Regions from separate parts of the Arthrobacter sp. K4-10C genome, predicted to be linked through region 2. Evidence: riboswitches for the same ligand, from Rfam matches in the RefSeq annotation. Region 2 holds a riboswitch; each other region holds the start of a gene.
The links. Region 2 has a riboswitch for cyclic di-AMP ahead of AC5RUU_RS17330 (C40 family peptidase). Riboswitches for the same ligand answer to the same signal wherever they lie in the genome.
Positions count from the first base shown of each region.

Region 1: linked by a shared signal. The riboswitch ahead of AC5RUU_RS09180 (LysM peptidoglycan-binding domain-containing protein) and the one ahead of AC5RUU_RS17330 (C40 family peptidase) in region 2 are both predicted to bind cyclic di-AMP.
Region 3: linked by a shared signal. The riboswitch ahead of AC5RUU_RS07415 (aggregation-promoting factor C-terminal-like domain-containing protein) and the one ahead of AC5RUU_RS17330 (C40 family peptidase) in region 2 are both predicted to bind cyclic di-AMP.

Region 1 covers NZ_JBNHFI010000005.1:302,343-312,219, forward strand. Annotated here, with positions in the region: gene AC5RUU_RS09170 (aggregation-promoting factor C-terminal-like domain-containing protein) at 1-983, opposite strand, end outside; gene AC5RUU_RS09175 (hypothetical protein) at 1,156-1,389, shown strand; cyclic di-AMP (ydaO/yuaA leader) riboswitch at 1,720-1,888, shown strand; gene AC5RUU_RS09180 (LysM peptidoglycan-binding domain-containing protein) at 1,892-2,740, shown strand; gene AC5RUU_RS09185 (protein adenylyltransferase SelO) at 2,853-4,328, opposite strand; gene AC5RUU_RS09190 (APC family permease) at 4,325-5,767, opposite strand; gene AC5RUU_RS09195 (ribonuclease Z) at 5,862-6,791, opposite strand; gene AC5RUU_RS09200 (hypothetical protein) at 7,142-7,573, opposite strand; gene AC5RUU_RS09205 (hypothetical protein) at 7,665-7,877, opposite strand; gene AC5RUU_RS09210 (universal stress protein) at 8,253-9,125, shown strand; gene AC5RUU_RS09215 (hypothetical protein) at 9,185-9,715, shown strand; gene AC5RUU_RS09220 (hypothetical protein) at 9,712-9,877, shown strand, end outside.
Region 2 covers NZ_JBNHFI010000013.1:26,735-36,611, reverse strand. Annotated here, with positions in the region: gene AC5RUU_RS17365 (alpha-mannosidase) at 1-1,353, opposite strand, end outside; gene fdhD (formate dehydrogenase accessory sulfurtransferase FdhD) at 1,473-2,351, opposite strand; gene AC5RUU_RS17355 (molybdopterin molybdotransferase MoeA) at 2,454-3,821, opposite strand; gene AC5RUU_RS17350 (DUF6457 domain-containing protein) at 3,818-4,111, opposite strand; gene mobA (molybdenum cofactor guanylyltransferase) at 4,127-4,801, opposite strand; gene AC5RUU_RS17340 (HNH endonuclease) at 4,858-5,358, opposite strand; gene AC5RUU_RS17335 (NlpC/P60 family protein) at 5,680-6,447, opposite strand; gene AC5RUU_RS17330 (C40 family peptidase) at 6,605-7,276, opposite strand; cyclic di-AMP (ydaO/yuaA leader) riboswitch at 7,347-7,524, opposite strand; gene AC5RUU_RS17325 (M23 family metallopeptidase) at 7,653-8,474, opposite strand; cyclic di-AMP (ydaO/yuaA leader) riboswitch at 8,485-8,703, opposite strand; gene AC5RUU_RS17320 (iron-dependent transcriptional repressor DtxR) at 8,833-9,528, opposite strand; gene serC (phosphoserine transaminase) at 9,812-9,877, shown strand, end outside.
Region 3 covers NZ_JBNHFI010000004.1:259,725-269,601, forward strand. Annotated here, with positions in the region: gene AC5RUU_RS07390 (glycosyltransferase family 4 protein) at 1-5, shown strand, start outside; gene AC5RUU_RS07395 (nucleoside deaminase) at 17-520, opposite strand; gene AC5RUU_RS07400 (phosphatase PAP2 family protein) at 581-1,384, shown strand; gene upp (uracil phosphoribosyltransferase) at 1,397-2,032, shown strand; gene AC5RUU_RS07410 (glyoxalase superfamily protein) at 2,084-2,458, shown strand; gene AC5RUU_RS07415 (aggregation-promoting factor C-terminal-like domain-containing protein) at 2,529-3,239, opposite strand; cyclic di-AMP (ydaO/yuaA leader) riboswitch at 3,245-3,399, opposite strand; gene AC5RUU_RS07420 (winged helix-turn-helix domain-containing protein) at 4,328-5,191, shown strand; gene AC5RUU_RS07425 (SixA phosphatase family protein) at 5,254-5,781, shown strand; gene AC5RUU_RS07430 (EamA family transporter) at 5,806-6,804, shown strand; gene AC5RUU_RS07435 (TetR/AcrR family transcriptional regulator) at 7,328-7,969, opposite strand; gene AC5RUU_RS07440 (YhgE/Pip family protein) at 7,966-9,877, opposite strand, start outside.

The sequences.
Region 1 (9,877 bases), on a different contig from region 2:
GACGGCACGACGACGGGCGGCGGGCTGGGGACCACGGGTGCGGGGGCCGCGGGGACGGGGTTTGCAGGCGCCGGGTTGGCGGGGGGCGCTGCAGGTGCCGGATTCGCGGGTGCCGGAGGATTCTGCGCTGCTGCGAGTGCCGCCTTTGCTGCTTCATCCGCCTGGCGGCGCGCCTGCTCCTCCGCGGCGGCGCGCTTGGCCTCCTGCGCGGTCTCGTAGGCGGCCAGGGCCGCCTGGCCTTGCCGGTACTCCCACTCCAGCGCCGCCGTCGTGCCCTTCAAGGACGCAAGCTGCGCGGTCAGCTCTCCGCTGTGCCGCTGCTCTTCCGCTACCTGGCGCACCATCGCCGCCTGGGCGGAACGGGCAGCATCCAGCTTGGTTCTTGCCGCTCCGGACAGGCGCTCACGTTCTGCCCTGGCGGCCTTTTCCTGCTCCGCCAGTGCGGCGGTGCTTTTGCCGGCGGCGTCTGCCTTGCTGACAAGGTCCGCGGCCTTGCCACCAACCACCTCAATGACGTTGAGCCCGTGGATGCTGTTGTTCTCCAGGGCGTCCAGGGCCACAAAGAAGCCCATAGTGGTACCGCCGGTCTTGTATGACTGGGCTGCCAGCGCGCCGATTGCCTGCTGGTGCCGCCTCAGCTCGGCATTGGCCTGGGCCGCCTGCCCGGCCAGGGCATCCACCCGGGCTGTGGCTGACTGCACGGCGGCGTCCGCGGCGGCGTAATCGGCAGCGGATGACACGGCCGCAGCGCCCAGCAACTCGGACTGGGATTGCAGGCCAGCCAGCAGGTGGTCGATCTTCTCGATCTCGGCCGCCTTCCCGGCTTCAGACTGCTGCGCCTTCTGCACGTCCTCCCAGGAGGGGTAGCCTTCCGGCGGGGCCTCGGTCGCGGCAGCCGGAAGCAGCGCGGCCGAACCGGCCAAAGCCAGTGCAAGCAGCCCTCCCAGCACCGGATGCTTTATCGTGCTTCCAAACAGGCGCATAGCTCCGAAGCCTACCGGTTTCAACGAGGGGTTGAGGGTTGGCGGCGGCACATCGTTATGCACCGGAAACCGGGGGCGCGCGGGCACTGGCGGGTCTACGATTGATTCACCGCATTCCACTGCGAGGCAGTGGACATCTGTTGGGAAGGTCGCGGTCGCAGTGGTTCGAAAAATGTTTGGAAACCGGCATCAGTCCGACGAGCCGGCAGCCGCATCGTCCAAGGTCCAATCCGGGTACCGCCGCCGCAGCTGGCTGCAGCGGGAGGACGACGCCATCAGCCACGGTTCAAGCAGCCTGTTCTTCCTGGCCCATGACACCCCTAACGCTCCGTCTGTGACGTGCATCCAGGGGCACGACGTGGATCGGGGCGAAACAACCTGCCACCTGGGGCATCCGGTCGGCTAGGGCACGCGCTCAGGGCCAGATGACGCGCTTGCCAGCGCGGCGCCACATGGGGTAGCGCCCGCCCTCTTTCGCGCCCCTTTTCAGGCCATGCAGCCGCGGATGGGCCCGGCCTTTATGACTTTGTGACATTAAATACACGACGCGCCCGCACAAATACATCTCGTGAGGTCAGCGGTGTGTAAAGGAAACATCAAGATGTTTGCTTAATACGATAGAGGCACCTCGCATGTTACCTAAACGTGACAATGCCGCTGAGGGCGGGTTATGGTCTTCTGGTGTCCCTCCCAGACGGGACATTCCCATCAGTATGCCGAGCCCTGCCACTGACCCGGGATTCAACCGCTTTCCAGCTGGCAGGGACGGGGGAACCAAGTTTCCACGGCCATCGCGGCCTTGGGGTTAAGTCGATAGTGCCTCCGTCAGTTTGGGGGTTGCTCTCGGCCGGGTATCTCCAACCCGAACCCGACAGCTCACCCCGCAGGCATGGGAGAGGCGATCTAACGTGTCAAAAAATTTCCCTACCGCCCGTCACCGCGCGACTCCGGCCCGCTCAATCGCGCTCCAGGGCTTGGCTGCTTCCGCCAAGTCCCAGGCCCGGACGCTCGGCCGACCGGTGCTCGCAGTTGCCGCTGCATCCGGCATTGCGTTCGGTGTTGGAGCCCCCGCCCACGCAGGCGTGACCGGCCCGGACACCACCGAAACAACTAACGTCCAGGCCCACAGCGCACCTGCTGCTGCAGTCGCTGCCCCGGCCGCTGCCGCAGCTAACGTACACACCGTCGTTTCCGGCGATACCCTGGGTGCCATCTCGGCGGCCCACGGCGTCAGCCTGAACGATGTCCTGGCCGCAAATGGCCTGGACATCTCCACCATCATCTACCCGGGTGACCAGATCACCATTCCGGGTGCGGGCCACGCAGCACCTGCTGCCGCTCCGGTCCAGGCTGCTGCCGCTCCGGCGAACACCGGCATGAACCTGTCCTACGCGTCCACCGCAGCTGCTCCGGCCCCGGCTCCCGCCCCGGCCCCCGCCGCTGCCGGCACCGGCACGGGCGCAGCCATCCTGGCCTCCGCGTACGGCCAGCTTGGTGTCCAGCAGGACTGCACCGCGATGGTGGAGAAGGCCCTCCGGTCCGTTGGCAAGTCCGTCGGTGACCTGGCTCCCGGCCAGTTCTACCAGTACGGCTCCGTGGTGGGCACCCCGGCCCCCGGTGACCTGGTGATCACCGCCGGCCACGTGGGAGTCTTCGCCGGTAACGGCCAGGTTGTCAGCGGTGGCGTTGACGGCTTCAAGACCGAGGTCCACTCCCTCAGCTGGCTCAGCGGCGCTTCCTTCGTCCGCGTGGCGTAGTCACCGCGTACAACTGAAGCAGCGCAGACAAGGGCGGCAGCCGGGATTAACCCGGTTGCCGCCCTTGTCCGTTGATGCGCGTTGCGTACCCTGCCCTGCCGGCCCGCCCGGGCTAGGTCCCGCAGAACGTCATGTACTCGCCGAAGTCTTCAGGCGCGCCTTCGGTGTAGCGCTCCAGTCCGGGGCGCTCGTCATAGGGGGCACTTACGGCTTCAAGGAGCCGGGTGAACGGGTCCAGGTCCCCGCCGGTGGCGGCGGCGAGCGCCTCTTCCACGAGGTGGTTTCGCGGAATGTACAGCGGGTTCACCCGGTCCATCCGGTCAGCGTCGGGATTCAGGGACTGCCAGCGTTCAGCCCAGGCATCGAATGCGGCGAGGTCCAGGACCATGCCGCGCACGGGGCGGACGTTGCCTCGCGCTGCCTTACCAAGGTTGCGGAAGAACTGGGTATAGTCCACGGGGCCGTCCTTCAGAATAGCAACCACCCCGTCCACCAGTTCGGATGCGGCTTCGGCCTGGGCACTTCCGGGCTCGCTGTGCGGGAGGCCCAGCTTGGTTTTCATTCCGGTGAACCAGGCGTCACTGTACTGCCTGCGGAATTCGCCCAGTGCCTCCACAGCGGGGGGAACGGCCTGTTCCTGGTCCTCGTTGATGAGCGGGAGGATCGCCTCGGCGAGCCGGGCCAGGTTCCATTCGGCGATGACCGGCTGGTTTGCGTAGGCGTACCGTCCGCCCACATCGATGGAGCTGTAGACGGCGGCCGGGTTGAACGCGTCCATGAAAGCGCACGGCCCGTAGTCGATGGTCTCGCCGGAGATGGTCATGTTGTCCGTATTCATGACGCCGTGGACGAAGCCCACCAGCATCCATTGCGCCACCAGGGATGCCTGCGCGGACACCACTGCCCCGAAGAGCGCCAAATAGGGATTCTCGGCCTCGGCCGCAGCGGGATAATGCCGGCTGATGGCATGGTCGGCCAGGCGGCGCAGGAGTTCCAGGTTGTCCGTGGCCCTTGCATACTGGAAACTTCCCACCCGCAAGTGGCTGCTGGCCACGCGGGCCAAAACTGCTCCTGGCAGCATGTCATCCCTGCGCACCGGCCGTCCGGTGCCCACGACAGCGAGCGACCGGGTGCTGGGAATGCCCAGCGCGTGCATTGCCTCGCTGACCAGGTACTCCCGGAGCATTGGTCCGACGACGGCGCGTCCGTCGCCTGCCCGCGCAAAGGGCGTGCGGCCGGAGCCTTTGAGGTGGATGTCCCGCAGGTGGCCCCTGGTGTCCACGATCTCGCCGAGAAGAAGGGCGCGCCCGTCACCGAGCAGGGGTGAGTAGCCCCCGAACTGGTGCCCGGCATACGCCTGGGCCACCGGCGCCGCACCCTCCGGCACATGGTTGCCCAGGAGGAGGCGTACGCCCTCTGGGCTGCGCAGGTAGCCGGCGTCGAGTCCGAGCTCCTCCGCCAGCGCCTCGTTGAGGACCAGGAGCTGAGGTTCCGGTGCTTCCTCCGCCCGCCAGGGAACGGCCATTTCTGCCAGTTCCCTTGCGAACCGGCTGTCGAAAGTTACCGTCGATTCTGCAGCGGCAGTCATGTGTTTACCCTATCCTTCTCATTGGTGCGCCGGTTGATCAGCCAGGTGACCAGCCACAGGACCACCCCGAGGGCCATCAGCCCGCCGGCTATCTGGTACTGGATCTCGTTCCGTCCCACCCATGGTCCGGCAAGGAAGCCGCACAGGATGGCCGCCACCAGGGGCAGTGGACCGGGCGAGGTGAAGAATACCTTGCGGTTGGGGTCCCGCTTCCGCCGCAGCACCAGGCAGGCCACGTTGACCACGGTGAAAACGCACAGCAGCAGGAACGCCGTGGTGCCGGACAGGTTGGCCACAATGTTGCTCTCGGGATCGCTGGTCACGTAGAGGATGAGCCCCAGGGCCAGGATGGTGGAGAAGGCAATGCCTGCCCAGGGGGTGCGGCGGACCGGCAGGACTTTGCCCAGCGGACGCGGCAGGACGTGCTGGCGGGCCATGCCGTAAATGAGCCGGCTGGCCATGAGCATGTTGATCAGCGCAGTATTGGCGACAGCGAAGACTGCCAGGAACGGGAAAACCCTGTCAATGGGGAAGTCCGGGGAGCCTTTGTGCACCACTTCAAGGAGCGCCGCACCCTCGGCCTCCCGGATTCCTTCCAGCTCGGTGGGTGTGAGCACACTGACCACGGATACCGCCACCAGCATGTACAGGAGCACCGCGATGCCCAGGCCGGTCAGCATTGTCCGGGGGAAGATCCGCTCCGGATTCCGGGTTTCCTCCACCATGTTCACGGAGTCCTCAAAACCCACCATGGCGAAGAACGCGATGGACGTTGCGGCCGTAACGGCGAGGAACATGCCCTTGTCCTGGTAGTCATTGAAGACGAAAATTTCGCCGGGGTTGCCCGTGCCTTGGGCCATGACGAAAAACCCCACACCGATCACGATGCACAGCGCCACCATCTCCACCACGGTGAGCACCACATTGAACTTGACGCTCTCCCCCACACCGCGGAGGTTGATGGCTGCGAGGATGAGCATGAATGCGAGCGCCACGGCGGTGATGACGCCCCGTCCGGGATCGCCCATGACGCCGTTGACTTCCAACCCGCCAAAAAAGTTTTGCGCCAGGACGTTGGCCGAGGTTGAAGCGCTGGTAATGCCGGAGCAGACCACTGCGAAGGCCACCAGGAACGTGACGAAGTGAATACCGAATGCCTTGTGCGTATACAAGGCGGCACCGGCGGCCTGGGGATACTGCGTGACCAGCTCAAGGTAGGAGAACGCGGTCAGCGTTGCCACCACGAACGCGAGCAGGAACGGCAGCCAGACGATGCCTCCCACCGTCCCGGCCATGGTGCCGGTCACCGCGTAGACGCCGGCGCCAAGGATGTCCCCCACGATGAACAGCAGGAGGAGTTTGGGGCCCAGGACCCGCTTGAGTTCAGGTTCCTTGCCTTCGGGAGTTACGTCATACACTTCTTCTGAAGTTGCGCTCATTAGTGACCTCCACAGCAGATGGGGCGGCGTGGCTTGTAAGGGCCCTGCCCCCGGAATTTCACTCTGAACCTCCCGCCCAACTTTGGCAATAACCTCATCGCTGCGCCTGCTCGCCTGCAGGGACGGTGGTAACAGGCCACCGCCGCCGCTGCGGAAAACCAATGCGCTGCAGGTCGGAGGCAGCCAGCACCGTTGCCTTCCCGGCACGTGCGGCTGCCTGCCCGGCGAGGGGCGTTACGTCGTCGCCATAGCGTGACGAGAAGTGCGTCAGCACGAGGGTGCCGGCGCCGCCCCGGCCAGCCAGTTCCCCGGCCTGCCCGGCGGTGAGGTGGCGGTACTGGCGTGCCAGCCCCGCGTCGTCGTCGCTGAAGGTCGACTCGGCAACAAGCAGATCGACGCCGTCGGCCAGTTCGTCCGCGCCCGCACACATTGCTGTGTCCATCACGAAGGCGAATTTCTGGCCCGGCCGCGGGATGCTCACCTCGTCCAGGCGGACGCCGGCCAGGGTGCCTTCGCGTTGCAGCAGGCCGACGTCGGGCCCTGCGATTCCCGCACCCGCCAGTCGGTCCGGCAGCAGCGTCCGGCCATCAGGTTCCGTGAGCCGGTAGCCGTAAGTCTCCACCCGGTGCTTCAACGGCCGGACCTCAAGCCCGTCGGCGATGGCTCCTGGACCGGAGTGCGGATGCAGCCGCAGATCAATGCCGGGAGAGCTGACGGACACGAGGGCCTGAACCACATCCCCGCCCGAGGCCGGGTAATGCAGATGGACGGGATGCGGCACGCCGTCCAGGGCCATCCGGGAAAGGACTCCGGGCAGACCGTAACAGTGGTCGCCATGGACGTGGGTCAGGCAGATCCTGGTGATCTGGGTTGCCGGGACGCCGGCGTGGATCATTTGGCGCTGGATTCCCTCTCCCGGATCGAAGAGCAGGCCCTCGCCGTCCCAGCGCAGGAAGTATCCGTTATGGTTCCGGGTCCGGGTGGGAACCTGGGACGCGGTGCCCAGGACGACGAGTTCGCGCATGTTTCAGAGGACAAAAAGCAGGTTCCGGACGTATCCGGGACCTGCTTCCTGGCTTTTGTGGTCTTAGTGCCGCTTGAGCATTCCCATGATTTTGTGGGCCATGCCCCCGGTCCTGCCGGCTCCCGTTGCGTGCGGGGTTCGCCTGGTGGCGTTCAGCCCGGACCCGCGAACTGTTCCGCTGGTGCCCGGCCTGCCTGAGAATCGTCCAGCGGCATTCCTGATCATGCTTCCCAAGTTCATGTGAAACTCCCTAAGTTCTGATCTGCCGACTGATATTCATCAGTCTGCTTATCATCTTAGCCTTGATCCCGTTTTCGGGTAGGTGCAAGGCGCATGCAATCCGTCGGCTGTCAGCGCTCCAGGTCCTCAGGATCGAACTCGCTGAGTGGAGACCCGCCGAAGTTCTCCGTGTCGTCGCTGCCTTCAGCCTCGGCGCCGGTCGGGTTTTCGCCGAAGTCGACATCGGCAACCGCTTCGCCAAGGGTGGGTGCATCCGGCGGCACCTGCTCGTCGCCGGCGTTATACCGGGCCTCCGCCGTCTCATCGCGCAGCGTCTGATCGCTTAGGAAGTCCTCTTCCTCGCCCGAAACAGCCTCCCCCTGGAGGAGCGGGTCCTCCTGCCAGCGGTCAGGGTTGTTCTCGGCCGCGCCGGGGTAGCTGTCCGGTTCACCGTTGACGGGGTCCAGTTCAAGGGATGCGGCGGCGCCGGGGGCTTCATCGAGGAGCACGTCGTTTTCCTCGATCACTTCGAGTTCGTCATCGGGGAGGTTCTGGTCGGTCATGGTGATGCCTTTCTTGTGAACGGCCGGTCGAACATTAGTAAGCATACTGACGAACGGGCCTGGATGTGAACAAGCACCCGTACTGCCTGTATCAGTGGAGGAGCCAGGAGCCGTCCTGTGGCGGTTCCGGCTTCCTGCGTATCTTGCGGATCAGGATAAGGAATGGCCACGCCAGCAATCGCAGCAGTCCAGCTGCCAGGAGCAGTCCGACCACGAGGACAAGAACCGGCGAATACAGCAGGAATACGCCGATCATGGCAGTGATATAGCCCCCGATCAGGGCCAGAAGCGTCCCAGGTTCCATGGGAACTCCTCTAATGTTTGAAAGTTGGGATGGCGGTGTCGCTCAAGAATGGATGCTTCCCCCGGACAGCGGGCACTGTGTTTCCGAAGAGGACGGTGCCAGCCCCGGGCAGCGGCGGCGCCCCAAGTGCGGGCGGAACAATCAGGTACTAGGGGAGTTCGCGCTGCTGCTAAGCATCCCTCCGGAATGCCGGGGAAATTTCACCCGTCGTGCACTGTGACCGCATACTTCCTAACGGTCATCCAAGAGTACGCCCCTGTCCTCTGGCGAGGAAGGAGCACCCGGTGCACTTGACGTAGTCGCCTAAAATTCGTGGCAGAAGCGGCTATCAGGCAGGGCCCCTGACTGGAGCCCTTGAAGCCGAAAGTCCCGCTGATGGGGAGCGCGAAAGACATGCAGGAAACGGGATCCATCATCACTGGCTACGACGGTTCGGCCGAGGCTGCAGGGGCCGTGCGGTGGGCGGCACACCAGGCGCGGCTCCGGGACTGTCGGCTCCATGTTGTGTACTGCTCCATCTGGCCCCTGCTGACGAGGAACCTTGGTCCCGTCCCCGGTGTCGCGGACAGCGGGCTGGAACGGGCAGCCGAAGCCGTCCTCGAGGAAGGCCTGGCGATCGCCGAAGCTGCGGCTCCGGAGCTCGACGTCGATTCAACACTGGTCCACGGACTGCCCGCCTCCCACCTGGTCGCGATATCGGCCGCCCATGAAATGCTCGTGGTGGGAAGCCGCGGGCTCGGCGGATTCCTCGGGCTGATGGTGGGATCGGTGAGCCTCGAAGCCGCAGCCACGGCAGCCTGCCCGGTAGCGGTCATACGTTCCGATCTGCACCCGGACGGCCCAGTCGTTGTCGCCGTCGGCAGATCGGGTTCCCCCACGGCACTCGAAGATGCCTGCGCCATTGCCCTGGCGTATCGTGCACCCCTCAGCATCATTCACGTTCATCACACACCCGCCGGTTACGTGAACCGGGGCCAGGCCGGGGGCGAAGCTGCCGCCGGGGCAGTTCTTGATGCCGCTGTCAGACGTGCCCGGACCCTCGCGCCCACTATTCCGCTCAAGGGCAGCGTTGTTGCTGACACTTCTGTGCCCCATGCGATTGTCCAGGCTTCGGAAGATGCACGGATAGTGGTTGTGGGCACCAAAGGCCACGGATTCCTCCGGGAAACCATTGGTTCAATCGCCCATGCTGTCCTTCACCACGCGCGGGGACCGGTCCTCATCTCACGGCGCAACCCAGGCCGCTGAGGCACGGTGTCCCGCCTGCCTCAACTGCCTGCGTCCACCCCCCGGCCTATGCTGGTCGAATGACTCCCTCCCCGTCCCCCGCCCCGGTTGATGTCATAGTTCATTCGGGGCCGGCTGATTGGTGGGTAATCCTTGCGGGACTGGGTCCCCTGGCCGTGCTCATCGCCGCCCTGCTGGCCTTTTACATCAACTGGCGAACTCTCAAGCAACGCACCCTGGCGGACAAGACGGCGCTCGATCAGAAGCGGGAAGCGGACGCCCAGGCCCTTAGGCAGAAGACGGAAGCGGACAGCCGTGCCGAATGGTGGCGGCGGACTCAATGGGCGCTGGACCGGGCGCTGGACCAGGATGAAGGGACGAAGGCCCTGGGGCTGGCAACGCTGGATGTCCTGGCCCGGAGTGAACTTGCACGCACCGAGGAGCTCGAGTTGTTCGACATCGCCTGGAAAAGCGTCTCCGGTGACGAGAACGGAGACGACGTGATGCAGGAAGTCGAGCCCGACCAGGAGGCAGCCTTCGTGGACGCAGCTGACAACATGGGCGAGAATGGAACGACGGACCAAGACAAGACCAAGGAGGTTGGGCCATGAGCGCAGCGTCGCCCGAACACCGGTTTGTCCATACTCCGCGAAACACCGCCGCCAAGCCGGCCAAGAAAAAGGTGACCCCCGCCGAGCACCGCGTGCAGGTGGCAGCTGCCAGGCTGCGCGTCACCCTGGACGAGCGTCTGGGCCGCGAAACGCCGGCAAAGA
Region 2 (9,877 bases):
CCGGTAGTTCCGCTCGGCATGGGCGAGTTCGCGCCCGCTGAGTTCGGAGTTGTAGGTGTCCACCGGGGGGAAGTGGGTGAAGAGCCTGGTGCCGTCAATGCCCTCCCAGTTGAAGGTGTGGTGCGGCATCCTGTTGGTCTGGTTCCAGGAAATCTTTTGGGTCAGGAACCAGCGGCTGCCGGCGGACTTCACGATCTGCGGCAGGGCTGCCGAGTATCCGAAGGAGTCCGGCAGCCACGCTTCCCGGCACTCCACGCCGAACTCGGACAGGAAGAAGCTCTTGCCTTCCAGGAACTGCCGGGCCATGGCCTCGCCGCCGGGCATGTTGGTGTCCGATTCCACCCACATGCCGCCCACCGGCACGAACTGGCCGGAACGGACCTTTTCCCGGATCCTGCTGAACAGTTCCGGGTAGAACTCCTTGATCCAGGCGAGCTGCTGTGCGGACGAACAGGAAAAGACGAAGCCGGGGTTTTCGTCCATCAGGGACACCACGTTGGAAAACGTCCGGGCGCATTTGCGCATGGTTTCCCGGACTGGCCACAGCCATGCGGAGTCGATGTGCGCATGGCCGGTGGCGACCAGCTGGTGGGCGGACGCATAGGCCGGCCGCGCCAGGACCTCGGCGAGGGCTTCACGCCCGGCCGCCGCCGTTCCGGGAATATCGTCCGGGTCCATCACGTCCATCATGCGTTCAAGGGCGCGGAGAATTTCGTGCCGGCGGGGAAGTTCCAGCGGCAGTTGCTCCATCAGTCCCGCAAGGGTCCAGACGTCCTGTTTGAGCTCCCACACGTTCTGGTTCAGCTCCGCGATGGCAATAGTCCCCAGCCTGTACTGCGGCGCGGTTCCGGCAGTGGACTTGTCACCGTAAGGCGTAGCGGCAAATGTCCAGCCCTGGGCAACATCCGGGTTGGCAGCTGCTTCCACATAAAAATCCACCGCCATGCCGCCGCCCAGGAGCTTCAACGGGATGTACTGGTTGCGCGGGGAAACGGCCTTAATAATGGTGCCGTCGGGCCGCCAGGCAATGCCCTCGCACTGGAAGCCCGGAGTTTCGATGGTGAAGCCCAGGTCCACCACCACTTCCACCGTGGTGTCCGGCTCGGTTCCCCACGTTTCGGGGACCTCACCCTGCAGGCGGAGCCATTTGGTGCCCCAGGGCTTGCCCCACGCAGCACCATGTTCCTGCGGGAGGAATTCCTGCCGCATGGCCTCCAGCGCTGGGACCGGTTCGTCCGGTACATCCCAGCTGCTCAGGGTAAGGGGGAGGCTCCGGCTGTAGACCGAAGGGCTGATGCGTTCACGCACAAACCTCTCGAGGCGGACTTCCGTGATCCGGCGGTCGTCATGCAATGTAAGCCTTCTTCAAAGTTTGAAACTGAACAAATCGTGTCCATTCGATGGACAAATCTACCCGCAAGTAGCCTCTTATCCAACCCCCTCAGGGAACATGGGAAACCGATGCCGGCGGCTTAGGACACCGGCACTTCGGCAACAGGCCTGACAATGCGGGCGTCGCCGGCGTAGACGTTAAGGCTGGTTCCGCGGCTGAAACCGGCAAGTGTCAGTCCGCTGGCTTCCGCCAGTTCAACAGCAAGGCTGGACGGGGCACTGACCGCGGCGAGCACCGGAATTCCCGCCATTGCGGCTTTCTGCACCAGCTCGAAGGATGCCCTGCCCGATACCTGCAGGATTGTTCCGCGCAGCGGAAGGAGGCCTTCGCGCAGGGCCCAGCCCACCACCTTGTCCACGGCGTTGTGCCGCCCCACGTCCTCGCGGAGGCAGAGAAGCTGCACGGCGCCGTCGTCCTCCACCTTGAAAAGCCCGGCCGCGTGGACTCCTCCGGTGTCCTCGAAGAGACGCTGGGATTCCCGCAACAGTCCCGGCAACGACGCAAGCACGTGCGCATCCACCGTCATGGGATCGGACTGGGGGCTGTAGTGCGAGGATTTGCGGACCGAGTCGATGGAGTCTGTCCCGCAGATTCCGCAGGAACTGGAGGTGTAGACGTTGCGTCCGGTGTCGGGAAGCTGGACGTCCGGCCTTAGCTGGGCCTCCACCACATTGAACGTCTGGGCACCGTCTTCGTCCTCGCCGGCACAGAACCGCAGGGAAACCAACTGTTCCGGGCTCCAGATGACGCCCTCGGACACCAGGAACCCGGCCACCAGGTCAAAGTCGTCGCCAGGCGTCCGCATAGTGACCGAGAAGGACATCCGGCCCAGCCGGATCTCCAATGGTTCCTCGACGGCCAGGACGTCCTCCCGGTAACGGACCGGGAACTCAAGTGCCTTGGGCGAGCCGTCCAGCAGATACCTGTGCACCTTGCGGCGCTGGGTTACGCGACCCATTTTCCGTCCCTGTTCATAGCTCCATCATCGCAACCGCATGAACCATGCTCAACTGACGGGGCATGGCTCGGCCGGAAGCCACGCGTGGTAAGGGAAACCGGCTCATCCAAGGAGGGCACTCCAGTCCACCGGGCCGGCGGGAGCGGGTTTCGAGGCTGTCCGGCCACCCCTCGGCTTGGTCTTTGCAGGAGCATCAGCTGGCGCGGGAATAGCCGGCCCCCAAGGCAAGGCAAAAGCAGGCACCGGCTCCCCCAACTGCACCCCGTGCGGCGGCACCACCATGACGCCGTCCGCGGAAGCCAGGCCGCGCATCATCCCCGGCCCCGTGTGCTGGGCCGGCGACGCCATCCCGAACAGCAGGCGGAAAGGCATCAGCCTGGTTCGCCCGGGATCGGGTTCGATAACGGTACCGCAGGGCACCTCCTGCACAGCGGGCATGGTGCCGTGGCCCAGTGCCGCCAGCAGCGGAGCACCCACGGTGCACAGGGCAATCATTGCCGCCAGCGGATTGCCGGGCAGCCCCAGGACAAACCGGCCGTCCGGCAGCTCGGCCAGCACGGCAGGATGCCCGGGGCGCATGGCCACGCCATCGATCAGGAGCCGCCCTCCCAGCTCCGCCACGGCCCTGCGCAGATGGTCCGTGCCGGAGCGGCCGGTCCCTCCCGTGGTGATAACGACGTCGGCAGGCAGGTCCGGCGCGCCCGGTACCTCCGGGACCACGTCTTCCAGGGCGGCGAGCCATTCCGCATACGAGTCACCAATCTTCTGCTGCCCGCCGGCGATACCGCCCAGCATCGTTACGACTGCCGGAAGCTGGGGGCCAAAGGTGTCACGCACCTTGCCGGGAGCCGGAAGCCCCTGCGCCACCACCTCCGAGCCAGTCAGCAGGAGCCGCACCAGGGGTTTGCCCCGGACACGCAGTTCGTCATGCCCGGCCAGGGCGGCAAGGGCAAGATGCGCAGGGTTCAGCTGCACCCCGGACTTGACCAGGACGTCGCCCTCCATGGCTTCCTCCCCCGCCTTCCGGATGTGCTGGCCGGTCCGCGGCTCCCCGGGCCGGGCGTTGCCCCCAATGGTCAGGATGGGCAACCCGTCGTCGTCCTTGCCCAGCACAGCGCTCTCACTTCGCAGGATGGCCTTGCCTCCTGGCGGGATGAGGCCGCCGGTCACGATGGGGCTCGCCTGGTGCGGCGCCAGCCTGGTTCCGGGTTCGGCAGGAACCCAGGGCCCGCTGCCGTTGACTACCCACCCGTCCATGGCGGAAGACGCATAGTGCGGCATGTCCTGCAGCGCCACGATGTCCTGGTCCAGGGTGCGTCCAAGCGCAAGCTCAAGCGCCACCGGCCCGGAAGGAATGGGTGTAGCTGAGTCAAAGGCCGCCTGCCTGGCCTCCTGCCAGGTATGGGCCAGGTGATGGTGTGCTTCCTGCCCTTCTTGTCGGCTCGCTTCTGACGGGGTGTCCTCGGTCATTCCCCGGGGGTCCCGGCGGCTTCAGCATCGTAGTCGGCTGCCAGGGAACGGGCCACGGCGAGTGCCGAGTCCATGGAGGCGGAATCTGTTGCCCGGCCAGCGCCGGACGCGAGGCCGGCGGCATAACCCGCAATGAAAGTTGTCAGCGGCGCGGCCGGACGCACCACGGAATGGGCAGCCACTCCGGCGAGCGAGAGAATGGCATTGACGTCCACCTGGACGTCTTCGAGTTCATAGGCCTGGAGCAGGGACCTGCACCATTCCTCCAGCGTTTCATCCTGGCTCTTCATGAACTGCCTCCCAAATCAACTGCGGCTGCGCCGGCCCTGGTCCTTGATCTGGCTGCCGGCGGCAACCCCTAGAGCGGCGGCATCGTCCCAGGTGTCCACATCGGCTGTGGACCCGGCGGGGACGGTGACAAGCTGCACGTCCAGACTAGCAAGGAGCGACCGGACAGAGCCGTTGATTAACGCTCCCGTTGCGGCAAGGTCCTGTACGGCTTTTGTTAACCCGTCTGTGCGATAAAACGCCGCCAACGGCTGGGCCCTGCCGCGGGCTGTACCGTCGTCAGTATTGGCCATGACCGCATCGGGCTGGCCGTCCTGCCCCGAGGCCTGCTTCGCCGCCAGCACCGGGAAGAGCCTGGCGACGGCGTCCGCCACCAGCGGCATGTCACATGCGAGCACCAGCGTGTACTCCGCCCCCTCCACATCCCGAGCCAGGACGGCCAACCCCGCGGCGATGGCTGCGGCGGGACCTGCGAACGCGGGCTCCTCGCGGCAGGACAGCACACCCTTTGGCAGGGGTCCCGGGTCAGGGCCCACCACCGCCACCCGCCGGGCACCGGAGGCGGCATCCAGGGAGCGCTGCAGCAGGGTGGCACCGTGAAAGACCAGGTGCTGCTTCGGCACGCCGCCCAGCCGTGAGGACCTGCCCCCGGCGAGGATCAGGGCATCGAAAATCGGAGGTTGAACTTCCACTGTTCCAGCCTAGCCACCCGCATTGCCCTGGCGGCCCAACAGCGGCGAACCGCGGGTCAGGCAGCGCGCTCGGGCAGCAGGAAGGGATCCCACGCGGGGGTGGGCTTCTCCAGCTCCTTGATCTGCCAGATGGTGCCGTGCGGAGGTTCCGGCACGAACCGCAGCTTCCAGCCCATTTCCGCAGGAGTGTGGTCACCCTTGGCGTTGTTGCAGCGGAGGCAGGCTGCCACCAGGTTTTCCCAGGAGTCCGCTCCGCCACGTGATTTTGGGTGCACGTGGTCGATCGTGTGCGCGGCCTTGCCGCAATATGCGCACTTGTGCCCGTCGCGCCTCAGCACACCCCGTCGGCTGACAGCCGTGGCCTTGTTGTACCGGGGGCGGATGTAGCGGTTCAGGAGGATCACCGAGGGGCGGCCCAGTATCTCCTGCGGCCCCACGACAGGATCGTCCCCTTCGGCCACCACGCTCGCCTTGCCCGTCAGCACAAGCACCAGCGCCCGGCGGAAAGTCACAACCGCCAGCGGTTCATATCCAGCATTCAGAACGAGAGTGCGCATGCACGTACCTCTTCACGGCCGCACCCGTCAGGGGCACGAGGGCCGGCTGCCCTCGGCATGTCCGGGCTATGGATCGACACCACAAGAGTAAACAAAGAAGTGCACGATCAGCTAATCGCCCGGCCATTAGCCTCTGCTGCGCACAGCAGGGATCTCCTGCTGCAGCCCACGCGGGCTGCCCGAGGGCGGGGTCCCCACAGCCCCGTGGAACGGACCGAGATGTTAAGACCTGAGCCCTTAAAGAGCGAGGACCCCTGCCTTGTGGGCAGGGGTCCTTACTGCATCGCGACCGGCCGGGAACCCTGCCGATGATGCTGGTGGCTAGCTGACGCGGATGAAGACCGGGCCGGAACCGACGTTCGCGCTGAAGACAACAGTCTGGTTGCCGTTGTAGCCGCCGTGTACTGCCTGGCCGTTGCCGGCGTAGACAGCAATGTGGGCCATGCCCGCACCGCCGTCGGCGTAGTAGATCAGGTCGCCGGGCTGGGCCTCGGCGGCGCTCACGGTGCGGCCCAGGGACAGGTAGCCTGCAGGCCAGTCGTGGAAGTTGATGCCAACGGCGGCCAGGGAGTTGGTGACCAGCATGGTGCAGTCCTGCATGACACCCAGCTGGGCGTACGCGGCGGACAGGATGGCTGCACCCTTGCCGCTGGCGGAAGCAGCGGGTGCCGCCGGGGCGGCGGCAGTCGAAACCGTGGAGGTGACCTTCGGAGCTGCGGCGGTCTTGGCTGCGGGAGCCGGTGCGGCTTCCTGGACCTCGACCGCGGGCTCTTCCTCGACAACGGGAGCCGGCGTGGTGGTGACGGCAGGCTTTTCGTAGGCGATGGAGATGGTGGACGCCGCGGAGATCGGGGCCTCGATCGCCGATTCAACTTCCAGGGCCGACGCCGGAGCGGAGTCGCGCTGGATGTTGGCGTCAGCAGCATTGGCGGCGATGCCGCTGGTCAGGACCAGGCCGGAGGCGGCGGCGATCACGGCCGCCTGGCGGCCTACGCCGCCGGCGTTGTCGCCCACAGCCTTGGCGATGATGGCGATTGAGCTGGTTTTGGTGACCTCGGCACGGTGCCGTGCGGTAGCACGAGTAGTCATCAGTTCTCTCTTTCGATGTCCTCGGGGCCTGTGGGCGGCCCGAGAGTTTTGGACGCGCCGGCATCTTGGGGGTATGCCGGCGCGTCCCGAACGGGGATTGGCGAATTGGCGAAAAGTGGGGGCAAAGAAATAGTTCCTGGGGCCGAAGCCCCAAGAACTATTTGCCTGCGAGGGTGTAGAAGGAGGAGGTTCCGGTGGCGGCCACAGAGTGCAGCAGCGTGCCCTGGGAGGGGTTGAGGGCGCTGATCATCATGCCGTTGCCGACGTAGATGCCGACGTGCGCACCACCGTTCTGCATGACCAGGTCACCCGGCTGGGGGGTGGAAGTGGGGGTCATGGCGGTCCACGCGTTCACGCGGGGGATGCTGATGCCGGCCTGGGCGTAGACCCACTGCGTGAAACCGGAGCAGTCCCAGCCGGTGGTGGGGCTGGTGCCGCCCCAGACGTACGGGCTGCCAATGCCGGTGTAGGCGATGGCGGCGAGACCGGAAGTTGCCGCTGAAGCGGCGGTGGCCACAACCTTTTCCGCTGCCGTGGAGGCGGTGGCCGGCTCATCGTCTTCGGAGGTGGACTGGACCGTCACCCGCTGGACGACGGGAGCGGCAACGGTGGTGACAACCGGGCGCTCGAAGGAAACGGTGGCGGTGGGTGCTGCGGTGACGGCAAGGGCAGTCTGCGCAGAACCGGACTCGGTGGAAGCCGAGACACCAGCGGTGGTGTCCGCAGCGCCGGCCGGCAGGCCCATAGCGAGGACAAGTCCGGAAGCAGCTGCAACCACTGCAGCCTGGCGACCAACTGTCCCGGCGTTGGCACTCACAGCCTTGGACACTGCGTCCAGAGGGTTGGTACGAACCGGTTGCGCACGGTGGCGCGCAGAATTATGGCGTGATGACACGAAGGTAGCCTCTCCCAATGCCTGCGAGGTGAGCTGTCGGATTCGGATGGGAGTCACCCGGCCGCGCCGCTTCCAGGAAGCTTTGCGACTTAACCCCAAGGCCTTCATGAAGAAGGCCAAAATTGGTTCCCCCGCCCCTGCCAGACGATGAAATGCGAACGGACCTTGAGCGGTGGCAGAGTTAGGCAATCCGCACAAGAGCGTCAACTTCGGAAAAGTTGACGCGAGTTAGACGGTACAGCAGTTTAGCTTGAATGTCACATTCAGGTCACGGCTGGTCACAGCGATTTGAGAGTGGACCATCATTTGACTACAGCCAGCCGGTAGGATCGACAACTTCGCCGTTGACCTGCACTTCAAAGTGCAGGTGGCAGCCAGTGGAGGCGCCGGTGGTTCCGCTGAGCGCCACAACGTCGCCGCGGGAGACCGTCTGGCCCTCTGTCACATTGAAGGACGACAGGTGGTTGTAGGTGGTCTCCAGGCCGTTTCCGTGGTCAATCACCACGCGGTTCCCGCCACCATACTGGTGCCAGCCGACAAAGGTCACGGTACCCGTGGCGGCGGCGAGCACTGAGGTGCCGCACTGGGCAACGTAGTCCTGCCCGCGGTGGAAGTCGCCGGATCCGCCCGTGATCGGGCTGACGCGGTAGCCAAAGGGTGATGCGGTGACCAGGGTGGCCAGCGGGGCACCCAGGCTTCCCGCGGATGCTGCGCGGGAGACGGCGCCGGCGGACTGGGCACTCAGGAGCTGCTTGAGCTTGCCGTCCGGATCGGCCTGCGTCACGACGGCCGAGCGGCTGAAGTCGATCTGCGCTCCGGCCTCAGCCGAAATTGCGGGCTGCGGGGCTGTTGCCGAAGCTGCAACGGGCGCTATGCCGGAGCCATCGGTGGCCATGACGGGGCTGGTGGCCGGAACTGTCACCGTGAGTACCAGGCCGGTGGCGGCGAGTGCAATGCCGGCTTTTTGGCCAATGCCGCTGGCTGAGGCGAACTCCGTGACCTGCCGGAACGGACCCCGACGGCGGCGCGCATCACGGTGGAGATCGCGGGGGCGCTCCGTGTGGATGACTTCGACGACACGCGGTGCCGAAGCGGGGCCCGCCGCGCGGCGGCGCCCCCTGGAGGTCTGCATGGACAAGAAGGATTCCTCTCTGGAAAGCCTGCGAAGTTAGCTGTCGGATTCGGGTCAGAGAGTTCAAAGACCCGGTCCGCCGTAAGCAAGCTTTCGGCACAGAGATATCCCCGAGGGATTCCTTCGCTGGAAGAGGCTTGCTGCTGACGGACTTCACCCCAAGGCAGTCCCCCGCTGCCGCTTGTGGTTCCCCCGCCTCTGCCAGTTATGACTCGTGCTCCTGATCCGCTGGCAGAGCTCGGCTCCGGATCAGGTAACGCTTATGTATCAACGCTTGGTTCAACTATAGGGGCTTAATCCCCAAAGTAACAATTCCGTTATCTTGCGTAATTAGCGTCACGTGGGGTAGCGCCGCAGTTTAGCGGACGGACACAAAGACGTGCGCGGCGACCTCCGGCGGAAGCTCAAGGGCCCCTTCGATACCGGGCACCCGGACCGAGATGTAGTCCCCCACCCGTTCCAGCGAGAGCGCGGCGCCGGGGCGGATGCCTCCCTCGTCGAGCTGGGCCAGGAGCTCAGGCTCCACCTGGATGGGCTCGGCCAGCCTGCTCACCGTCACCGCGGAAGCGGGTTTGTAGGACTTCATCGCTTCGAGGAGGCTCATGGCCGAATCCGTTGCGGCCAGGCGCGGTTGTCCACCCAGTGCGGCGAGGCCAGGAATCGGGTTTCCGTATGGCGACTCGGTGGGATGGTCCAGCAGTTCGTAGATACGCCGTTCCACCCGCTCGCTCATGACGTGCTCCCACCGGCAGGCTTCGTCGTGGACGTAGGCCCAGTCAAGCCCAATGACGTCCGCCAGGAGCCGCTCGGCAAGGCGGTGCTTGCGCATGACTTCGGTGGCGCGCTTGCGTCCAATCTCGGTGAGCTCTAGGTGGCGGTCGCCGGACACCACAACCAGCCCGTCGCGCTCCATCCGGCCAATGGTCTGGGAAACCGTGGGACCCGAGTGGCGCAGGCGTTCTGCAATACGGGCCCGCAGGGCAACGATGTTCTCTTCTTCCAGTTCCAGAATGGTCCGAAGGTACATCTCCGTAGTGTCGATCAGATCCGTCATCCAGCTCAGCTCCTCGAGCGCAGTACCTTGCGTTGTCCCACCGTATCGCTGTTCACCGCGACGTAGTCCGTTGGCTAGCTTAGCCTATTTTGACTTAGTCCGAATAGTTGGAAGCGCCCCCGGAGTGCGTCTCAGTGGTCGGACTATGACGGTCCCGGTTCCCGCCGAAACAGCTGTTCAGGCAGAATGGGAAAGGCCTTCGATGCAGTCATTGCCGACTGCGTGCCTTTGACCATCCACCCGCCCGGACCAAAGCTGCGTCCACGCCGAAATTGGAGCCCCTGTGAGCGAACCCAGCATCACTATTCCTGCCGATCTCCTCCCCAAGGACGGGCGGTTCGGCGCCGGA
Region 3 (9,877 bases), on a different contig from region 2:
CCTAGGGAACGTCCCGCTATAAACGGCTCCGGTGCCCCGCGAAGAAGTCGCGGAGCAGTGCCCCGCACTCCGCTTCCCGCACACCGGGGTAGACCTCCACCCAATGGTTCAGCCGGCGCTCGCGGAGGACATCGAACACGGAACCCGCGGCGCCGGCCTTCTCATCCCAGGCGCCGAAGACCACGCGCGGAATCCGGGCCAGGACGATTGCGCCCGCGCACATGGCGCACGGTTCCAGGGTGACCACCAGCGTGCAGTCGGACAGCCGCCAGCCGTCGGCCGTCCCGCCCTCGAGCGCCGCAAGTTCCCGCAACCGCTCCGCAGCCCGTCGGATGGCCACCACCTCCGCGTGGGCTGTGGGGTCGCCAAGCTCCTCCCGCTGGTTGCGCCCGGAACCCAGCACGGCGCCGTCGGGCCCCAGCACCACGGCGCCAATCGGCACGTCCGCGGTGTCCAGGGCGCGGCGGGCCTCTGCGAGGGCGAGACCCATCCACGTGTCGTGTTTCCCAGCGGAGACCATGGCTCAATGATAGTTTCGAAGGATACCCAGGGCCCGTGACGCAACTTGCTGGGAGGCAGAATGAGCACCGTCCGAGACCGCGTGGACAAGTGGTTCAAACCCTATGCCGCCCTCTGGCTGACCATGATCATCGGCGGCGCCCTGGTGCTCGCCATGGCACTGCTGGGCGCCGAAGTGTATTCGGACGTGGTGGATGAGGAAGGCTTGGCAAGCCTGGACATTCCCGCCCTCGATTATTTCCAGTCCTTGCGGAACCCGGAAACGGACGCCTTCGTCACCGGCTTCACCAACATTGGCGGCGGAATCGGGATGCCCATCCTCGCGAGTATCCTGACCGCGTGGCTGACGTTCCTGAGCAGGTCGTGGCGGCCCGTCATCCTGGTTGGCGGCGCCGCCGCCGTGTCCACCACGGCCACCACGCTGAGCAAGCGGTTGGTCGGCCGGTCCCGCCCCGACCATTCGGAGGCAGTGCCGCCCTATGAAACCTCGCCGTCCTTCCCCAGCGGCCACACCCTGAACACCACGGTGGTGATCGGTGTGCTGCTGTATATCCTGTGCCTCCAGTTCTACAAACTTTGGGTACGCATCACGGCCATCACGGCGGGCGTGATCTTTATCATCGCCATGGGCTTGAGCCGGGTGTTCCTGGGGCACCACTGGCTGACGGATGTGATGGCCGGCTGGCTGCTGGGCCTGGCCTGGGTGGCGATGGTGATCCTTGCCCACCGGCTGTTCCATCTGACCAGGCGGAAGGAACACGCCGGACCGGCACCAGATTTCGAGCATCCCGTGGTGCGCGACGTGGTGGCCGAGGCCATGCATCACGACGGCCACGGCGGGCGCGGGACCGATAACGCCGGGTGATAGTTTTGACGAATGCGAACTCTCGTTGTGGACCACCCGCTCGTCGCCCATAAGCTCACCGTCCTGCGGGACAAGAACACCCCGTCTCCGGTGTTCCGGCAGCTGACCGAAGAACTGGTGACCCTCCTGGCCTACGAGGCAACCCGCGAGGTCCGCACCGAACCCGTCACCATCGAGACTCCGGTCAGCACCACCGTGGGTACCGCGTTCACCAAACCCACCCCCCTGGTTGTCCCCATCCTTCGCGCCGGCCTGGGAATGCTCGAGGGCATGACCAAGCTGGTCCCCACCGCCGAAGTGGGATTCCTGGGCATGGCCCGGGACGAGGAAACCCTGGACATCATCACCTATGCCGAACGTCTCCCGGAGGATCTCACCGACCGGCAGATCTTCGTCCTGGACCCGATGCTAGCCACTGGCGGAACCCTGCGGGAAGCCATCAAGTTCCTGTTCAAGCGCGGCGCCTCGGACGTCACGTGCATCTGCCTGTTGGCCGCACCCGAAGGCCTTGCCAAGCTGGAGGAGGAACTCTCGGACGCTAACGTGACCATCGTCCTGGCCTCCATCGACGAGAAGCTGAACAGCAAGTCCTACATTGTCCCGGGACTCGGGGACGCGGGCGACCGCCTGTACGGCATCGCAGGCTGAACCGGCCGGGCGAGTCTTCCGCATTCGGCGGCCCGCCCGTAGCCTGTGCCCATGGACTGGAAACTTGAACTTGTGTTTGTCCCTGTGTCCGATGTGGACCGTGCCAAGGACTTTTACGTCAACAAGGTGGGCTTCAACGCCGATTTCGACCAGCGGCCCACCGACTCCATCCGATTCGTCCAGCTGACCCCGCCTGGCTCCGCCTGCTCGATCTGCATCGGAGAAGGGCTTACGGACGCCCCTCCGGGTACGGGATCCAACCTCCAGCTGGTTGTCAACGACATTGAGGCCGCGCATCGCCATTTGAAGGAGAACGGCGTGGACGTCAGCGACGTGGACGTGCAGGACTGGGGCCACTTCGTCTACTTCGCAGACCCGGACGGTAACAGGTGGGCCGTGCAGTACATCCCGGGACGGGACTCTTAACAGGAAAACTCCCCGGCTTTCACGCCTGTGATGCGCGAAGGCCGGGGAGAATCAGCGGCAGCAGGGCTGCTCAGTACCAGTTGTTGGACAGGTGGAAGTTCAGCGCGCCACAGGGGGACTGGTAGCGCTCCTTGATGTAGTTCAGGCCCCAGTTGATCTGCGTGCGGTAGTTGGTGAGGTAGTCCGCACCGGCGCTCGCCATCTTCTCGGCGGGCAGGGACTGCACGATGCCGTATGCGCCGCTGCTGGGGTTGGTGGCCGTGGTGGTCCAGTCGGATTCCTTGGTCCACAGCGTCACCAGGCACTGCATCTGGTCCTGCGCCCAGCCGTAGGAACCGAGCTGCCCTGCGGCGTAGGCCTGGGCGCCGGCGGGGTCGTTGACCGCGACGACGGGGGCCAGCTCGGGTGCGGGCGCAGGCTCGGGTGCCGGAGCAGGTTCCGCGGCGGGGGCTGGCTCCGGTGCGGGCGCCGGGGCCGGTTCGGCGGCCTGTGGAACAACGTTGATTTCAGCGGGAGCAGGGGACTCGGCCGGGTTGGACCGGATCTCGCTCTTCTCGATGCTCATCTGCGCATCGGACTCGGCCGTCGCAGTGTTCGAGGTTGATGCGGCAGGAATCAAACCATCCGTTGCCTGGCCTGCGGCGCCTACTCCCACAAGCAGTGCACCGGACGCCACGAGGACTGCGGCGCGTTGGCCCAGGGTGAACTTACTGCCTTCGGGACGCTGGGCGTCGTTGTCGGAGCCGTTTTTTGGCCGCGGTTTTACCGGGAATTTGAACATGGTGAATCGCCTCTCACACCTGCGGAGTTAGCTGTCGGGTTCGGATGAGGGCATCCGGCCACACGGAAAAATCACGTGCTGGCTTAACCCCAAGGGCAGTCAATACCCGGGACGGTGGGTCCCCCGCCTCTGCCTTCGATCAATTCGGAATCCGGGAAGTGGCAGAGTTTGGCGTCATCCGGATACACGGCCCGAACGGGAACCGTACTTAATCGACGGTACAGGAACCGGGCGCTTAAGTCACATTTAGGTAACGGACATCACGACCACGGCGCGTCGGCTTGCAGTGACGACGGTCTCACTGGCAGCTGCAGGGCAAACGCGGTGCGGCCCGGCCGTGATGCTACCGTTACCCGTCCCGTGAGCCTCAATCACTGATTGCAGAATGGACAAGCCCGGGCCGCCGGTACCTTCTGCTGCTGGGGGAGGTTGTTGGTCATGGAGTGCGAAGTGGCCGTGAGGCAACTCTCCAATCGTTGGATATAGCCTGGCCATGGGGTTCCTGTGACCAGGCTGTGAATCCCCGGCGCAGGACGCTGGACGGGCAAGGAAGCCGGTCCCACCGGCCTGTCGGCAAGATTTTCTTGTCCCGCTCCGCGCGCCGCTGGACACAGTCCCACGGCATGGGGAGTGATTTTGGCATTTCGCACTCAGTTGAATGAAAGGAATCCTGAGTGCTTGCCTGCCGAATAACGTTCGGCAGAAGGGGCCTTTTTAGACATCAGAACGGATAACGAACGTTATTCTTTCGCTTCTTCCAGAATCGTGATCTGCGCCACAATAGAGCATTTCGTCTCACTATTCGGACGATCCGGTCCATTGTTACTTGCAAGTTGCCATTGTTACGCTGCACACTTCCAATGTGAACAAGAACTCAACAGCACCTGCAGCCGCAGAATATTGGCCCAGCACATCAGCTGCTGCCGACATGCGCTGTTGTCGAATGCACGCCTGACCTTCTCCACCCTTCGAAGTTCTTAGGCATTCGCCCCCCAGCCCAGCGTCGGGCGCCCCTCCCCAGTTCGCATTGCGGGAAAACCCAGCATTCGAGCCGCGATGGCGGCCATTCACATTGAGGTAAGCAATCCATGTCTGTTGCATCCGGATACGTCCACATCTCTGTCCGCAACGCCGCGAAGGCCGGCCAGCCCTCCGGCCTGCGTCCCGGCTTTGGCCCCCGCCCGTCGCTCTCGCCTTCTTCCGGAAGCAGCTTTCCCGCCCAGGGCTACGCGCCGCAGGGCTACAACCCCAACTCCTACGGGCAGCTCCGCGCCGTTCCCGCGGCCGACTCCGCACCTGTCACTGCACCCACGCCTGTGGTGGCCGGACCCAACGCCGTCCGCCCCGTAGCAAACGACAACGTGGCCCGCGGGTTCGTCCTGTACATGGGCATTGACGAGGAAACTGCCGCGGCGGCAGGCACCTCCATCGCCAAGCTCGCCCAGGAGATCCGCGCTTACGCCCAGTCCCTGGTGACCGGTGCTGAGAGCTACGCAGCCGTTGCGGTTGCCCCTGCCGGCACCCCCGGTTCCGCGCTCGACGTCGTTCGTTCCACCTTCGGCGACCCCACCGTGAACTCCCGCCAGCGCACCGAGACGCCGCGCCCGCAGCAGCCCCAGGAACCGCGCCCGTCCGGCGTGCTCATTGACCTTGCCCGCCGCGAGGTCCACCTCGACGGCGAATCGCTCAACCTGACGTTCAAGGAATTCGAACTCCTCAACTACCTGGTGGAGAACGGCACCCGCACCGTGGGCCGCGACGAACTGCTCGAAGGCCTGTGGCGGAACGCCGAGGAAGTGCCTAACGAGCGCACCATCGACGTCCACATCCGCCGCCTCCGCTCCAAGCTGGGCCGCCTGGCCAACACGGTCCGCACCGTCCGTGGCCAGGGCTACCGGTTCTACGAGCACCCCGAAGTTGTGGTCTGGGCCGCTCCGGAGTACTCAATCTGACCCGTACCGCCTGGCAGGCGCCCGCCCCTTGGGGGCGGGCGCTTGTTCGTTAAGCTTGGGGCATGAGGGAGCACCATCTTCGACGGCTTGTGATCATGCGCCATGCCAAGGCCGACTGGCCGGGCGGCGTGCCCGATCATGAGCGGCCGCTGGAGGAACGCGGGCACCGGGAAGCGCCGCTGGCCGGGCGTTGGCTGCTCAAGCACAACATCGTCCCGGACTTCATCCTCTGCTCGAGCGCATTGCGCACGCGGCAGACCTGCACCTGGGTGTGTTCCGAACTGGGGGACAAGGCACCCACTCCGAAGCTGGAGGACGGGCTCTACGCCGCCTCGGCCCTTCGGATGCTCTCGGTCATCAACCACGTCCCGGATACGGTGACCACGCTCATGCTGATCTCCCACCTGCCAGGCGTGCAGGACCTGGCCATGCACCTGGCTTCCCGCGATTCCGACCACGACGCCTATATGGACGCAGCCACCCGGTTTCCCACCAGCGCGCTCACGGTGCTCGAGACGGAGAAGCCGTGGGCGGAGCTGGACGGGCAGGATGCCAGGATCACGAGGTTCAAGGTGCCCCGCGCCCACTAGCCCCGGCTCTGGCAGAGTAGGAGCGTGAACCTCCGAGACTCCCTGCTTGCAGTGCTGGTGGCCGTGCTGTGGGGCCTGAACTTCGTGGCGATTGACATCGGCCTGCACCCGGGCGGTGCCGATGTGCCCCCGCTCCTGTTCGTGGCCATGCGCTTCGTCCTGGTGGTTTTGCCGTGGATCTTCTTCATCAGAAAACCGGACGTCAGCTGGAAGGCAATCATCGGCGTCGGGCTCTTCATGAGTGCAGGCCAGTTCGGCCTCCTCTATCTGTCCATGGCCCTGGGGATGCCGGCAGGACTGGCGTCGCTCGTGCTGCAGGCCCAGGTGCTGCTGACCGTCCTCCTGGCCGCCGGGTTCCTGGGTGAGCGGCCGAGCCGCCGGCAGCTGGCCGGCGTCGTCCTGGGCGTGGCGGGCCTCGCCGTCGTGGCGGTGGGCAGGAGCGCCGTGGCACCGCTGCTGCCGCTTGTGATCGTACTGGCAGCGGCCCTGTCCTGGGCTGTTGGAAACGTCATTGCCCGGAAAGCGAAGGCGGCCTCGGGACTCGGCCTGGTGGTCTGGTCCGGGGCGGTGGTTCCCGTGCCCCTCAGCGCGCTTTCACTGCTCGTGGACGGCCCGGGCACCGTCCTCGCCACGCTCACCAGTCTGCCGGCAGCCACTATCCTGACTGCGCTCTACACGGCCGTTTTTGCTTCGCTTGTGGGCTACGGCATCTGGAACCGGCTCCTGGCCAGCCATCCGTCGTCGGCCGTAGTGCCGTTTACTTTGCTGGTCCCCGTCGTGGGCATGACAGCCGCCTGGCTGGCACTGGGGGAGGTGCCGACACCTCCCGAGCTGGCTGGCGGGCTGCTGCTCCTGGGTGGGGTGGCGACCGCGGTGCTCACCACTGGAGGGCGGCGTCAGCGTCGCCGGGTGGAACCGGCACCAGGTTTGGGTGCGGGCCTGAGCGCCGGCGAAGAGGACGACGACGGGCGCTTGGCTGGTGCGGGCAGGCGTGCCGGTGCGCGTGATCCGGAGCGGCGCTGAGCCGCAGTGCCGTTCGCCGCAGCGCCCCTGGCTGCTGTGCCCTTTGCCGGCGTGCCTTTGGCGGCCGGCCTGGAAATTGCGGCAGCCCGCCGATGGGGAACGGGACGGCGGGGCGGCGACGCCCGCCTGCCCGCCGGCCAGGCAGCGCCGAGGAAGAGGAACAGGAACGTGGCCACGGCGGATGCTGCGGCACCCATGAAGTAGTTGTCCGGATCATCCGTGGGGAGGGGTGTGCCCAGGAACGACGACTCGCCGTCGAACGCCAGCTCCCAGGTGCTGAGAAAGGCCAGGGCGAACCCGACCGTGAGGCTGGTGCCGGCGCCGGCGGCCAGCAAAACCAGCCGCCGCCCGCGGGCCAGGACCTCACCGATCGCCGACAGGTAGGCAAGGGCCAGGACGCCAAGGAACGCGACGAATACCGGCTCCGCGAGCGTCATTCCCGTGAGCACCAGCAGCCCCGCGGCGACGATGCCGGTGATGACCGCAAATCTTCCGCTGTTCCCCATGTGGCGCATGTGCACCATCATCCCTGAGGAGCAGGCCGCTGCAGGACGTAGCCGCGCATGATGGCCATGATTGCCGCAACGCTTTGGTCACGGCTGCGCTCGGGGTTGTACGTCTGCCGGTCCAGCCCCACCACAAAGCACGCACCAAAGATTGCGGTCTCCAGGCTGCCCCGGGACACTGATTCATCCACCGGATACGCCTTGGCCACGCCGTCAACCGCCTGCGCGATAACAGCCAGCAGCTCACTGCGCAAAATGGCGAAGGTGCCCTGCCATTCGCTCGGCGTCCGCCAGTTCTCACTGACCCAAAGCCGGGCGAAGGACGGGTACTCGGCCATGAAATCCATGGCCTGCCCGATCATGGCTTCCATGGCCAGCAGCGGATCTTTCGCCGGCTCCGCGGCGGAACCGAGCAGGCGGGCCTTGAGGATGTCGACGCCGTGCCGAAGCAGCTGCGCGATAAGTTCGGACTTGCTGCCGAAGTTGTAGTAGACGGTGCCTTTGGATACCCCGGCGGCGTGGGCGATTTCGTCCACGGTGACGTTGGCGGCGCCGCGTTCGCCAATGAGTTCCATGGAGGCGTCAAAGAGCTTCTGCCGGGTTGCCGTGGTCCGTGCCGGCCGGAGCCCCTTTGCTGCGGCCGCCGGCCCGGGGGTCATACCGCGATCTCCGGTTTGAGCGTCTTAAGCGTCCAATACTTACTCCTGCGGACGGCCAGCGTGGACATCCCTGCCCCGAGCAGGGTGTACCCCAGGAGCCCGAGTACCGTGGGGACGATCATGGACAGGTCGGCGCCGTAGACCAGGTGCCGCATGCCCGTGACCACGTAGCCCATCGGCAGGATCTGGTGCGCCAGGTGGAGGGGCTCCGGAGTGGTCTGCCAAGGGAACGTGCCGCCGGAGGACACCAGCTGGAGCACCAGCAGGATCAGCACCACCAGTTTGCCGGGCGACCCCAGCAGCGCAACGACGCCCTGGATGATGGCGCTGAAGGCCATGGCCGCCGCCAGCATGAAAAGCCACATCAGGACCGGGTGGACGGGGTTCAGTCCGAGCGCCAGGTTCACCACCAGGGTGAGGAGGGTGGCCTGCACCGCGGATACGGCCAGGAATGGAAGCCAGCCGCCTGCCGCGATCTTCCAGGACGGCGCGTTGGATGCGAGGGCCCGCTGCGTGATGGGACGCATGACCTGCACCAGCATGAAGATGCCGATCCACAACGCCAGGGTGAGGAAGAACGGCGCAAGCCCTGCCCCGTAGGAGTCTGCTTTCGCCTGCGAGACGTTGCTGACGGCAACGGGATCGGCCATGACCCGGGACAGGTTGCTCTTCTGGGCGTCGTCGGGGTTGGGTACCTGCCCTGCCCCCTTGCCGATCTCGTCCGCAAGGGTACGGGAGCCATCAGCGGCAGTGGCAGCCCCTGCCGCCAGCTGGCCCGCACCGGCGTCGAGCTTTCGCGCGCCGTCGGCCAGGCTGGCGGTGCCGTCCAGTGCTGCTTGTTCGCCGGTGGCCAGTGTGGCGGCCCCGGTGTGCAGCTGGTCGGCTCCGCTGGAGGCCTGCTGGACGGCGTCCTTGAGTGCCGGGGTTCCCGACGCGAGCTGCGCCGCGCCGACGCTGACGGACTCGGCCCCGTCGGCCAGCTGCTGGACCTGGGCAGCGTCCGTCTGGATTCTTGCCTTCGCCGCTGCAACGGGGCTGGACGCTGCCACGGCGTCGAAGTCCGCCAGGATGCTGTCCGCCTGCTCCTGGGTCAGGACTCCGGCGGCGATCAGCCTGGTATTCGACTCGACCACCCGCGTGCGGAGCCCCTGGTCGGCGGCTTCCAGTTGCCCGGCCACGTCCTGGAACTTCGCGTTCAACTGTGCATTGCCGGCAGCCACCTGCGCGGCTCCGGAGGCGAGGGTCTGGGTGTCGGTGGGCAACGACGCGGTCCTGTCCTTGAGGACGGACAGGCCGCTGCTGAGCTGGCCGGCGCCGTCGGTCAGCTGGTTCGCGCCGTCCCGCAGCTTCAGCTGCCCCGCATAGAGGTCACCCGCGCCGGTACTGAGCCCGGCGGTTCCCTCATGCAGGGTGGCCGAGCCATCCCGGAGCTGTTCCACGCCCTCGGCGAGCTTGCCGGCGCCGTCCGCAGCCTGGAGCATCCGGGTGTGGATGGTGCCAAAGCCCGTCAACAGCTGGTTGGCCGTCTCCTCGCCCACTTCCGTGGCCACCGTGCTGTGCACCGAGGTGGTCAGCTTGTCCACGATGGTGCTCAGGAGGTAGTTGTTCGCATCGTTGGTAGTGACATTCAGCATGGCCTGGCTGGCCGAGTCGAAACTGCCCGGCGAAACGAGGTTCGCGGAAAAGTCCTTCGGGATCTTCAGGGCAAACGCGTACTCACCGTCACTGACGCCCCGGTCCGCTTCTTCTGTGCTGGCCACCGGCACCCAGTGGAAGACATTGCCTTCCACCAGGCTCTCCGCCACCTTGCTCCCGGCGGCCAAGTGGGTGCCGTCGCTGGCAGTGGCACCTGAGTCCTCAACAACCAGCGCCGCATCCAGGTGGTCCAGGTTGCCGTACGGATCCCAA